DNA from 4 places in the Luteipulveratus mongoliensis genome. Region 4 is predicted to be linked to each of the others. Evidence: riboswitches for the same ligand, from Rfam matches in the RefSeq annotation. Region 4 holds a riboswitch; each other region holds the start of a gene.
What was found. A riboswitch is a leader RNA that binds a small molecule or an ion and turns the genes downstream of it on or off. The one in region 4 is predicted to bind cobalamin.

Region 1: another riboswitch for cobalamin. It lies ahead of VV02_RS21210 (putative cobaltochelatase); the one in region 4 lies ahead of VV02_RS17025 (SCO2322 family protein).
Region 2: another riboswitch for cobalamin. It lies ahead of VV02_RS21190 (CbtB domain-containing protein); the one in region 4 lies ahead of VV02_RS17025 (SCO2322 family protein).
Region 3: another riboswitch for cobalamin. It lies ahead of cobN (cobaltochelatase subunit CobN); the one in region 4 lies ahead of VV02_RS17025 (SCO2322 family protein).

The regions. Positions count from the first base shown of each region.
Region 1 covers NZ_CP011112.1:4,468,126-4,470,318, reverse strand. Annotated here, with positions in the region: gene cbiE (precorrin-6y C5,15-methyltransferase (decarboxylating) subunit CbiE) at 1-656, opposite strand, end outside; cobalamin riboswitch at 735-918, shown strand; gene VV02_RS21210 (putative cobaltochelatase) at 1,023-2,193, shown strand, end outside.
Region 2 covers NZ_CP011112.1:4,461,039-4,463,231, forward strand. Annotated here, with positions in the region: gene cobT (nicotinate-nucleotide--dimethylbenzimidazole phosphoribosyltransferase) at 1-331, opposite strand, end outside; gene VV02_RS21185 (CbtA family protein) at 331-1,116, opposite strand; gene VV02_RS21190 (CbtB domain-containing protein) at 1,118-1,339, opposite strand; cobalamin riboswitch at 1,371-1,534, opposite strand; partial or broken gene VV02_RS27245 (histidine phosphatase family protein) at 1,551-2,012, shown strand; gene cobA (uroporphyrinogen-III C-methyltransferase) at 2,025-2,193, opposite strand, start outside.
Region 3 covers NZ_CP011112.1:4,475,043-4,477,235, reverse strand. Annotated here, with positions in the region: gene cobN (cobaltochelatase subunit CobN) at 1-919, opposite strand, end outside; cobalamin riboswitch at 954-1,095, opposite strand; gene VV02_RS21245 (hypothetical protein) at 1,095-1,961, shown strand; gene VV02_RS21240 (precorrin-8X methylmutase) at 1,958-2,193, shown strand, end outside.
Region 4 covers NZ_CP011112.1:3,579,398-3,581,590, forward strand. Annotated here, with positions in the region: gene VV02_RS17015 (NAD(P)-dependent malic enzyme) at 1-435, opposite strand, end outside; gene VV02_RS17020 (hypothetical protein) at 496-678, shown strand; cobalamin riboswitch at 679-818, shown strand; gene VV02_RS17025 (SCO2322 family protein) at 900-1,601, shown strand; gene VV02_RS17030 (energy-coupling factor transporter transmembrane component T) at 1,623-2,193, shown strand, end outside.

The sequences.
Region 1 (2,193 bases), 890 kb from region 4:
AGCCCGGCAACCAGTCCGTGCGACGGCGCATCGGCAGGGCAGGTGATGCACAGGATGTTGAGCCGGGAGACCTCGGCGCTCCAGGTCTCGGCCCTGCCGCGGGCCACCCACTCGTCCGGAGCGGCCAGGTTGGACCAGGCGGTCATCTCGGCGGTGCCCATGCCCTGCTCGGTCAGCAGCTCGGCGACGGCCCCTGGGGTCGACTCGTCGGCGGACAGCACGGTGAGGCGGCGTCGCGGTGCGAGGCGGCGAGCCAGGTCCTCGACCGGTCGGTCGACCAGCGAGACGACGGTGGCCGACTCGTAGGGCCAGCCCATCCGGGCGTGGGCGAGCGAGACCGACGAGACCGCTGGCACGATCTCGACCCGCTCGGGTCCGAGCAGGTCGATCAAGGTCGTGCCGACGCCGGAGAGCAGCGGGTCACCGGACGCGAGAGCCACCAGCCGGCGGCCGTCGTACTGGGCCAGGAGTGCCGGGAGACCTTCGCGCAGGGGAGAGGGCCACGACCGGCGTACCTGCCTCGGCACGTCGGGCACCATGTCGAGGTGCCGACGTCCCCCGACGACGACCTCGGCACCCAGCACGATCTCCTGTCTCGAACGCGGAAGGCCCGACCAGCCATCAGCGCCGATCCCCACGACAGTCACGGTGTTCACAGGCGGGACCCTAACCACAAACCACCGTCTCGGCCTCGACCGACAGGCGCAGCGCTGTTCACAAGCGGACGCTAGGGTGCGAAGCGGCAGATGCGAGGTGCCCCTAGCAGGGAGAATCGGGAAGCCGGTGAGATTCCGGCACAGGACCCGCTGCGGTGACCGAGACAGCCACTGACACTGCGCGTGCGCAGCCACTGGGAGACCGGGAAGGCGTGTCAGTGGGCTCGGAAGTCCGAAGACCGGCCTCGCAGCAACCGACGTGCCGCGTGTGTCCGGTGCGTCCGTGGGAACGTGACGACGATGCCGGACCGAGGGAGCCTGCGACCTCGGCCGGAGGAGGAGTCTCGTCCAGAGGGATCAGTCTTCATGCAGGCTTCACCGACCTTTCCGTTCACCGCCGTCGTCGGCTCCGACGACATGTCGCTCGCGCTGCTGCTGACATCCGTCGCCCCTGAGGTGGGCGGCGTCCTCGTCCGCGGCGAGAAGGGCACCGCCAAGTCGACGATGGTGCGCGCGCTCGCTGCGCTGCTGCCTGACGTCGCGGTGGTCGAGGGCTGCCGGTTCTCGTGCGACCCGTCCCACCCGGACCCGCGTTGTCCCGACGGCCCGCACTCTGGCTCGCCGACCACGCGCCCCGCCCGGCTCGTCGAGCTCCCCGTCGGCGCGAGCGAGGACCGGGTCATGGGCTCGCTGCACCTGCACAAGGCGTTGTCGGAGGGCGTGGCGGAGTACGAGCCCGGCCTGCTGGCCGCCGCCCACCGCGGACTGCTCTACGTCGACGAGGTCAACCTGCTGCACGATCACCTGGTCGACGTCCTGCTCGACGCCGCGGCCATGGGGCGCTCGACCGTGGAGCGCGAGGGCGTCTCGGTCTCGCACGCCTCACGCTTCGTGCTCGTCGGCACCATGAACCCTGAGGAGGGCGAGCTCCGCCCACAGCTGCTCGACCGCTTCGGCCTGACCGTCGAGGTACGCGCACCTCGCGATCCGCAGACCCGCGTCGAGGTCGTACGCCGGCGCCTGGCTTTCGATGCCGACCCCGCCGGTTTCGCAGCGGCCTGGGCTGCCGACGAGGCTGCCCTCGCCGACCGAGTCATCAACGCTCGCAAGGCGGTTGGTTCGGTGGACCTGTCAGATCGGGCGTTGACCAAGATCGCCGAAGTGTGTGCGGCGTTCGAGGTGGATGGCATGCGTGCCGACCTGGTCACCGCGCGTGCGGCCGCTGCGCATGCAGCCTGGGAGGGTCGCTCTGCGGTCACGACCGAGGACATCCGGGTCGCGGCACGGCTGTCGATCCCGCACCGTCGTCGACGCAACCCGTTCGATGCCCCGGGGCTCGACGAAGACCTGCTGGACCAGCTGCTGGGCGACGACGAGCCGCCACCGCCGCCACCGCCCCCGACGGATGGCGAACCGAGCGACTCGGACACCGGCGACGGCGAGCCCGAGCCGCCCGCTCAAAACGGACCCGCGGACGACACGTCGGAGCCCCCGGAATCGACCCCCGACCAGTCCGCTGCACCGTCCGACCAGTCGG
Region 2 (2,193 bases), 880 kb from region 4:
CATCCACCGACACGTCGACGACCCGGAGTCCGGCACCGTGCTGGCGAGCCAGCACGGCGACCCCGGCCGTACCGTCCACGAAGGCCCGCACCATCAGGCCGGTGACCGCGGACGGGAAGGGCGTCACGCCGTACGCCGCCACCCCGTGGTCCCCGGCGAACACGGCGACGTGCACGTTGGGGACCGGTCGGGGTGGACAGACTCCCTGCGCCGCACTCAGCCAGACCGCCGTCTCGCCCAGCAGGCCCAGCGCGCCAGGTGGCGTCGCGAGACCGGCCAGACGACTACGGGCATCGGCCGCGGCTACGTACGAGACAGGGAGTGCTGACATCAGGCCGGTTGCAAGGCTGCGCGCTGCGCGGTCGGGAGGGACTGCCGCTGGTGGCGCACGAGCAGCAGCCCGAGCACCGCCGCGATCCCGGCCCACAGCGTGAGCTGCGTGGCCAGAGCGGCGAACCTGAACTGGTAGAGCGTGTCCGGCGGGAAGTCGCCCGGCACCTCGTTGTGAACCGGCATGAGTCGCGCGACGACGAGCATCACGACCGCGTAACCGGCGACGCCAGCGGTGATACCGGTGAAGGCGCCGTGCCTCCGCGCGAGTGCACGCGCGGCGTACGCCGCACCGATCGCAACGACCAGGCTGATCGCGATGAAGCCGAAGTAGCTCGCCGTACGCGCACCGATGGTGTCGGGGTTGCCGACAGCCGGCGGGTTGGGCGGGTACTTCGCGAACGGAACCGCATAGGCCACAAGGAAACCCGTCGCTGCAACGAGGGCAGCACACGCCTCTGGACGAAGCCGTCCGAGACGTCCGACGACGAGTGCGGTGACGAGTCCTGCCAGGCCGCCGAGCGTCGTACCGAGCACCTGCGTGGCGGTCAGCAGACCCCACGTGGACTGGTTGCTCCGGGAGACGATCGGAGCGTCTTCCTCGTGACTGTGCGCTGCTGGCGCGGCAGCGTCGTGCTCGTGGGCGGCGCCGGCTTCTTCGACGGCGATGGCGGCGTTGACGGGCGGCTCACCGATGGTGTGCGCGACCGTGAAGGCGAGCAGACCTGCGACGAAACCGGCGAGCAGTCCGAAGACCAAGAGCTGACGAGCAGTGAGGGTGCGCACGTCAGTGGCAGGGGAATCCGAGGAGGTGGCGTCCGTCGTGGACCCACTCGTGCACACCCGCGCCCGAGATCAGGCTCGTGGCGCCCTGCTCGGCGCCGACGAAGTAGATCGCGATGAGAGCGACCAGCCCGAAGAACGCCAGCCAGGGCAGCGTCTGGCGCAGCGAGATCGTGGGGATCTCGACAACGGGCGTGGTGGGGGCGGTGACAGCAGCCGAAGCCATGATGACCTCCAGGTGGGATAGTGCGTCCCGTGAGAGCGGCCGGGCACCGGTCGGTGCCCGGGATGGTCTGCCGCGGACGGGGTCTGACTCGGCCCGAAAGGACCACACAGTAGCGCCACTGCGCCGGATTCTCACCGGCTTCCCGCGTCGCGGCAGAGTCAACCTATGCTCTGGTCCGGCACCCGGTCAACGCAGGGATGGAGGCCACGGGATGGCGTCACGCCTGCTGCTCATCGGGCACGCTCCGACACCTGCGACACGCATATCAGCGTTCCCAGCGAATGACGAGCCGATCGACCAGAGCTGGGACCCGAGACCTCTCGCACGGCGTACCCAGCTGGCCGAGCGTGGGCCCGAGAGTCGTTGTGCAGCAACGGCACTCGGACTTCAGGTGGAGGCGTCGCTCGACAACGGATGGGCCGATCTGGACGCGGGCCGATGGCGCGGCCACTCACTCGATCAGGTGGTCGAGGCCTACGGCGGTGACGAGCTCGGCCAGTGGTTCACCGACCCGTCCTACGCCGGTCACGGCGGTGAGAGCCGCGACGACCTGCTTGCCCGCGTGACTCATCAGCTGCAGGTCGAGCGGCCACCCGGCCTCACGATCGTCATCTCCTCACCGCTCGTGGTGCGCTCCGCGTTGCTGGCCGCGCTCGGCCTGCCCGCTCGTGCCCTCGCCCAGGTCTCAGCCGGTCCGCTCGACGGCGTGGAGATCACCGGCGGACCGGTCTGGTCGCTGCGCCGACTCCAGCCCTACCCCCAGTGGTTGCAGGCCCACGACGCTGCCGACGACCGTGATGGCGGGCGCGCCCAGTCCTGACTGTCGTACGACGTCGGCCAGTGTCGATGCCGTC
Region 3 (2,193 bases), 900 kb from region 4:
TGGCCGAGTCAATGGGCGAGAGGCCGTCGTCGGACTCGGCCCAGTCCTCGCGCGACCACGTCAGGCACAGGCCCTGCAGGATCGGGATGTCCAGGGCCGCCATCGCCGCGACGTCCCAGGCCTCGTCGTCCTCGCCGGCGCCGGCGGTCGCAGGCTTGCTGCCACCGGCCGCGAGCACCGTGACGATGAGCGCGTCCAGGGTGCCGAACGCCTCGATCAGATCAGCGGGCGCACTGCGCAGCGAGGACGAGAAGATCGGCAGCCCGACGGCCTCGCCCGTTGCATCGATGGCGTCGGCAAGGTCGTGCACAAAGGCGGCGTTGCCGCTGCTCTCGTGCGCTCGGTAGAACAGGATGCCGATGCGTGCACGGTCTGTGGTCTCGATACGCCGCTCGTCCCTCACGGCTACTCGACCAGCGGGGCTGCGGTCCCTCACGGCTACTCGACCAGCGGGGCTGCGGTCCCTCGTGGCTACTCGACCAGCGGGGCTGCGATCGAGCCAGCCCCAGGTCGGCATCTCCGCGGGTGCCTCGAAGCCCTCGCCGGTGAGCAGCACCGTGTCCGACAAGAAGGCGTGCAGCTGGGTGAGGTTGGCGGGTCCGCCCTGCGCGAGATAGAGGTGAGCCTGGGCCGCCGTTCCGACCGGCACGGTCGAGAGCGACATCAGCTCGGCGTCCGGCAGCTGCTCGCCACCGAGCACGACCGTCGGTGTCCCCGACGCGGCGATGGCGTCCAGCCCGTCCTGCCAGGTGCGCGCGGTGCCGAGGATGCGCACAACGACGAGGTCCACGGAGGTGAGACGCTCGGGGAGGCCGGCGACCGGCGTACGGCTGGGGTTGCCCAGGTCGAAGTCGGCACCGCTGGCGCGGGCGGACAGCAGATCGGTGTCGGACGTGGACAGCAGCAGGATGCGCGTCATCGAGGAGCTCCTTAGCGGGGTTCTCGCCCCGTGATGGTCGGAGATCCCCGCGGCCAGTGTCTGGCTGGTCGGCGCTGGCGCCGGCTTCACAGTGGCGGAACCGCCCCGGAATGGCACCGGGTTCCTGGTCTCGCAGGGATGTGCCCGCTCAGGCTACCCCGAGGGTCGTGCGAGCATGTCCGCCGTGACTCGCACCCGCCTCGACCGCTGCCCTGGCGTGCTGCGGCCGTGGCGCGCGGACGACGGGGACCTGCTGCGCGTACGACTGCCTGGCGGTCGGGTGAGCGCGTCTGGCCTGACAGCGCTCGCCGATATCGCCGAGCGCGAGGGCGACGGGTACGTCCACCTCACCTCGCGCGCGAACGTCCAGCTGCGTGGGCTCGCGGCGGGCCTTGACGTGAGCGACGAGATCGAGGCTGTCGGCCTGCTGCCGCGGCGCTCACACGACCTCGTCCGCAACATCACTTGCTCCCCGCTCACGGGACTTGCTGGCGGGATCGTCGACCTGCGAGGCGTCGTCGCGGACCTCGACGAAGCGCTGCTGGAGGATGACGCCCTGGCCGGTCTGCCGGGCAAGTTCCTCTTCGCGCTGGACGACGGGCGGGGTGACATCGCGGCGGCGTCGGTCGACCTGGGCGCTGTCGTCATCGCGCCCGACTCGGCGCAGATCGTGGTCGGTGAGCGCGCCGACTCGGTGGTTGCGGTCGACCAGATCGTGGCGACACTGATCGACCGCGCCCATCGTTTCCTCGCAGTCTGTGGTGAGGGCGAGAGTGCGGCCTGGCACGTCCAGGAGCTGCCCGGTCAGGGCGTCGAGCTGGGAGCTGCGGTCCGGTGGGAGCGGCAGGATGGCCAGCCACCGGCGTACGGTCCGATACGGCAGAACGACGGACGCTGGGCCGTCCACCTTGATCTGCACGATGGGGCGGTCCCGGCTGACCGAGTACGCGAGATCGCTTCGTACGCCACGGGACTCGTCATCACGCCATGGCGCGGCATCGTGCTCTACAACCTTGACTATCTGCCGAAGGAGCTCGCGTGAAGGCGCCGACGAGACGCTACGACTACGAGACCGATGGGGCCGAGATCTATCGGCAGTCCTTCGCGACGATCCGCGCGGAGGCCGACGCGGCGCACCTTCCTGCGGACGCCGAGAAGGTCGCCGTCCGGATCATTCACGCCTCCGGGCAGGTCGATCTCGCAGCGGACCTGCGCATCACCGACGACTTCGTAGCCGCCGCGCGTACCGCCCTCGCCGCCGGTGCGCCCATCCT
Region 4 (2,193 bases):
GGCCGAGATGTCCTCAAGGTTGATGCCGCCGTACGTCGGTGCCAGGCGGGCGATGGCGTCGACCAGCTCTTCGACCGTGCCCGACTCCAGACACACCGGCACGCTGTCGACGTCACCGAAGTGCTTGAACAGCACCGACTTGCCCTCCATGACCGGAAGCGCGGCGACCGGGCCGATGTCACCAAGGCCGAGGACAGCGGTGCCGTCGGTGATGACAGCGACGGTGTTGCGTCGGGTCGTGTAGCGGTGCGAGAGGTCAGGGTCCTGGGCGATGGCTCGGCACACGTCGGCGACGCCGGGTGTGTAGAGCAGTGCGAGGTCCTTGCGGTCGCGCAACGGTTTGGTGGGGACGGACTCCAGCTTGCCGCCCTCATGGGCAGCGAAGACTGGTCCGCTGGTGTCCGGGCCGGGCTCGGAGGCCAGTGCGGTGGTCATGCGGGGATCACCTCGGGATGAACGAATCGGAACGGGCTGCAGGTGCTTGTGGTCCGACAGATGTTGCTGGACCTGCTGCCGGGTACGGCGATCGGTCGACGCGAGGGTGATGCGCTGCCCGCCACCATGACACAGCAGCGGAAAGATCTCTACAACTTTCTGCCCGCTGTCATGTTTGCCCGACCGACATTCTGCAAGATCAGTCAAGAATGTCGGTTCTTCACCGAAACGACCCACCTTTGACAAGCTCAGGCGTGCGATGGGACTGTTCAGCCACCGAACACCTGTCGGACAGGGGAAGCCGGTGAGATCCCGGCGCTGTCCCGCAACCGTGTGCGTCCTCGGACGCGAGCCGGAGCACCTCCCGCCAGGTTCGGCTCTATTACTGATCCGTCGCGGAGTGCGGACGAGCCGGCCACGAGACCTTGTCTCTCCTGCCGATCTCGATCCAGCAGGAGGTCCTCATGAGTCATCGTCAGTCCCGTTCGTACGCCCGGCCCTGGATCCTGGTCGCCCTGGGAGTCCTGCTCGCCCTCACGTTCGGCACCGCCACCGCGCCTCGTGCGTCTGCGGCCGCGTTCCGGTTCTGGGGCTACTACCAGCTCAAGGGCACGTCCTGGACGTTCGCTCCCAAGGGACCGGCGCAGGTCACACCGGCTGATGGCGCCGTGGAGGGCTGGCGGTGGGCCGTCGGTTCCGAGACCGACACCCGGATGCCGCGCGGCGTCGTGACCTTCGCGCAGGTCTGCGCCGATACGCCTGCCAAGTCCGGCACCAAGCGAGTCGGCGTCGTCATCGACTTCGGCCGCGCGGCCGACGCGGAGTCCGGCACCCCGCCCACGCCACGCTCCGCCTGCGCACAGGTACCGACCAAGGCGACTGGCGCCGACGTACTCGCCGCTGTCGCGGCAGTCCGCACTGAGAAGGGCATGGTCTGCGCGGTCGGCAGCTGGCCGGCCACCGGTTGCGGCGGTCCGGTCAAGACGGTCAGCGCGGCCGCCAAGGCCGTCGACGACAAGGTCACGATCGCCGTGGCCAAGCCGGCGGAGGACAAGGCGTCCAGCAGCAACACGATGACCATCGTCCTGGTCGCGGGCGTCGTCGTCCTGCTGCTGCTCGGTGCGCTCCTCACCCTGCTGCGTCGCCGTCGTACCGAGACGGCCTGACGAGCCGGTGCCTCTCACGCAGTGACCAGCCTGGCCGACCGCCTCTCTCCCCCGCGCCTGCTCCATCCCGTGGCGTGGTGGCTGTGGGGACTCCTGCTCGCCGCCGCTGCATCCCGTACGACGAACCCGGCCTACCTGATCGTGCTCATGGCTGTGGTCGGCTGGGTCGTGCTGCTGCGCCGCGAGACTGGGGCGAGCACGACGCTGGCGATCTTCATGGGCATCGCGCTCGTCGCGGTCGCCATCCGGGTGACCATGACCGTGCTGCTCGGCAGTGGCGTCGGCGGTCGCACGGAGATGCTGTCCCTGCCGCAGGTGCCCCTGCCGGACTGGATGGCCGGGGTGCAGCTCGGCGGTCCGGTCATGCTCGAGAGTTTCCTGGACGCCGTCTACCACGGTCTCCAGCTCGCCGCGATCCTCATCTGTGTCGGCGCCTGCAACGTGCTTGCCGACCCGCGCCGGCTGCTGCGCTACGTCCCCGCGACGTTGTACGACGTCGGCACCGCCGTCGTGGTCGCGCTCACCTATGTGCCTCAGCTGGCGGACGACGCCCGGCGCATTCGTACGGCACGTCGCCTGCGCGGACACTCCG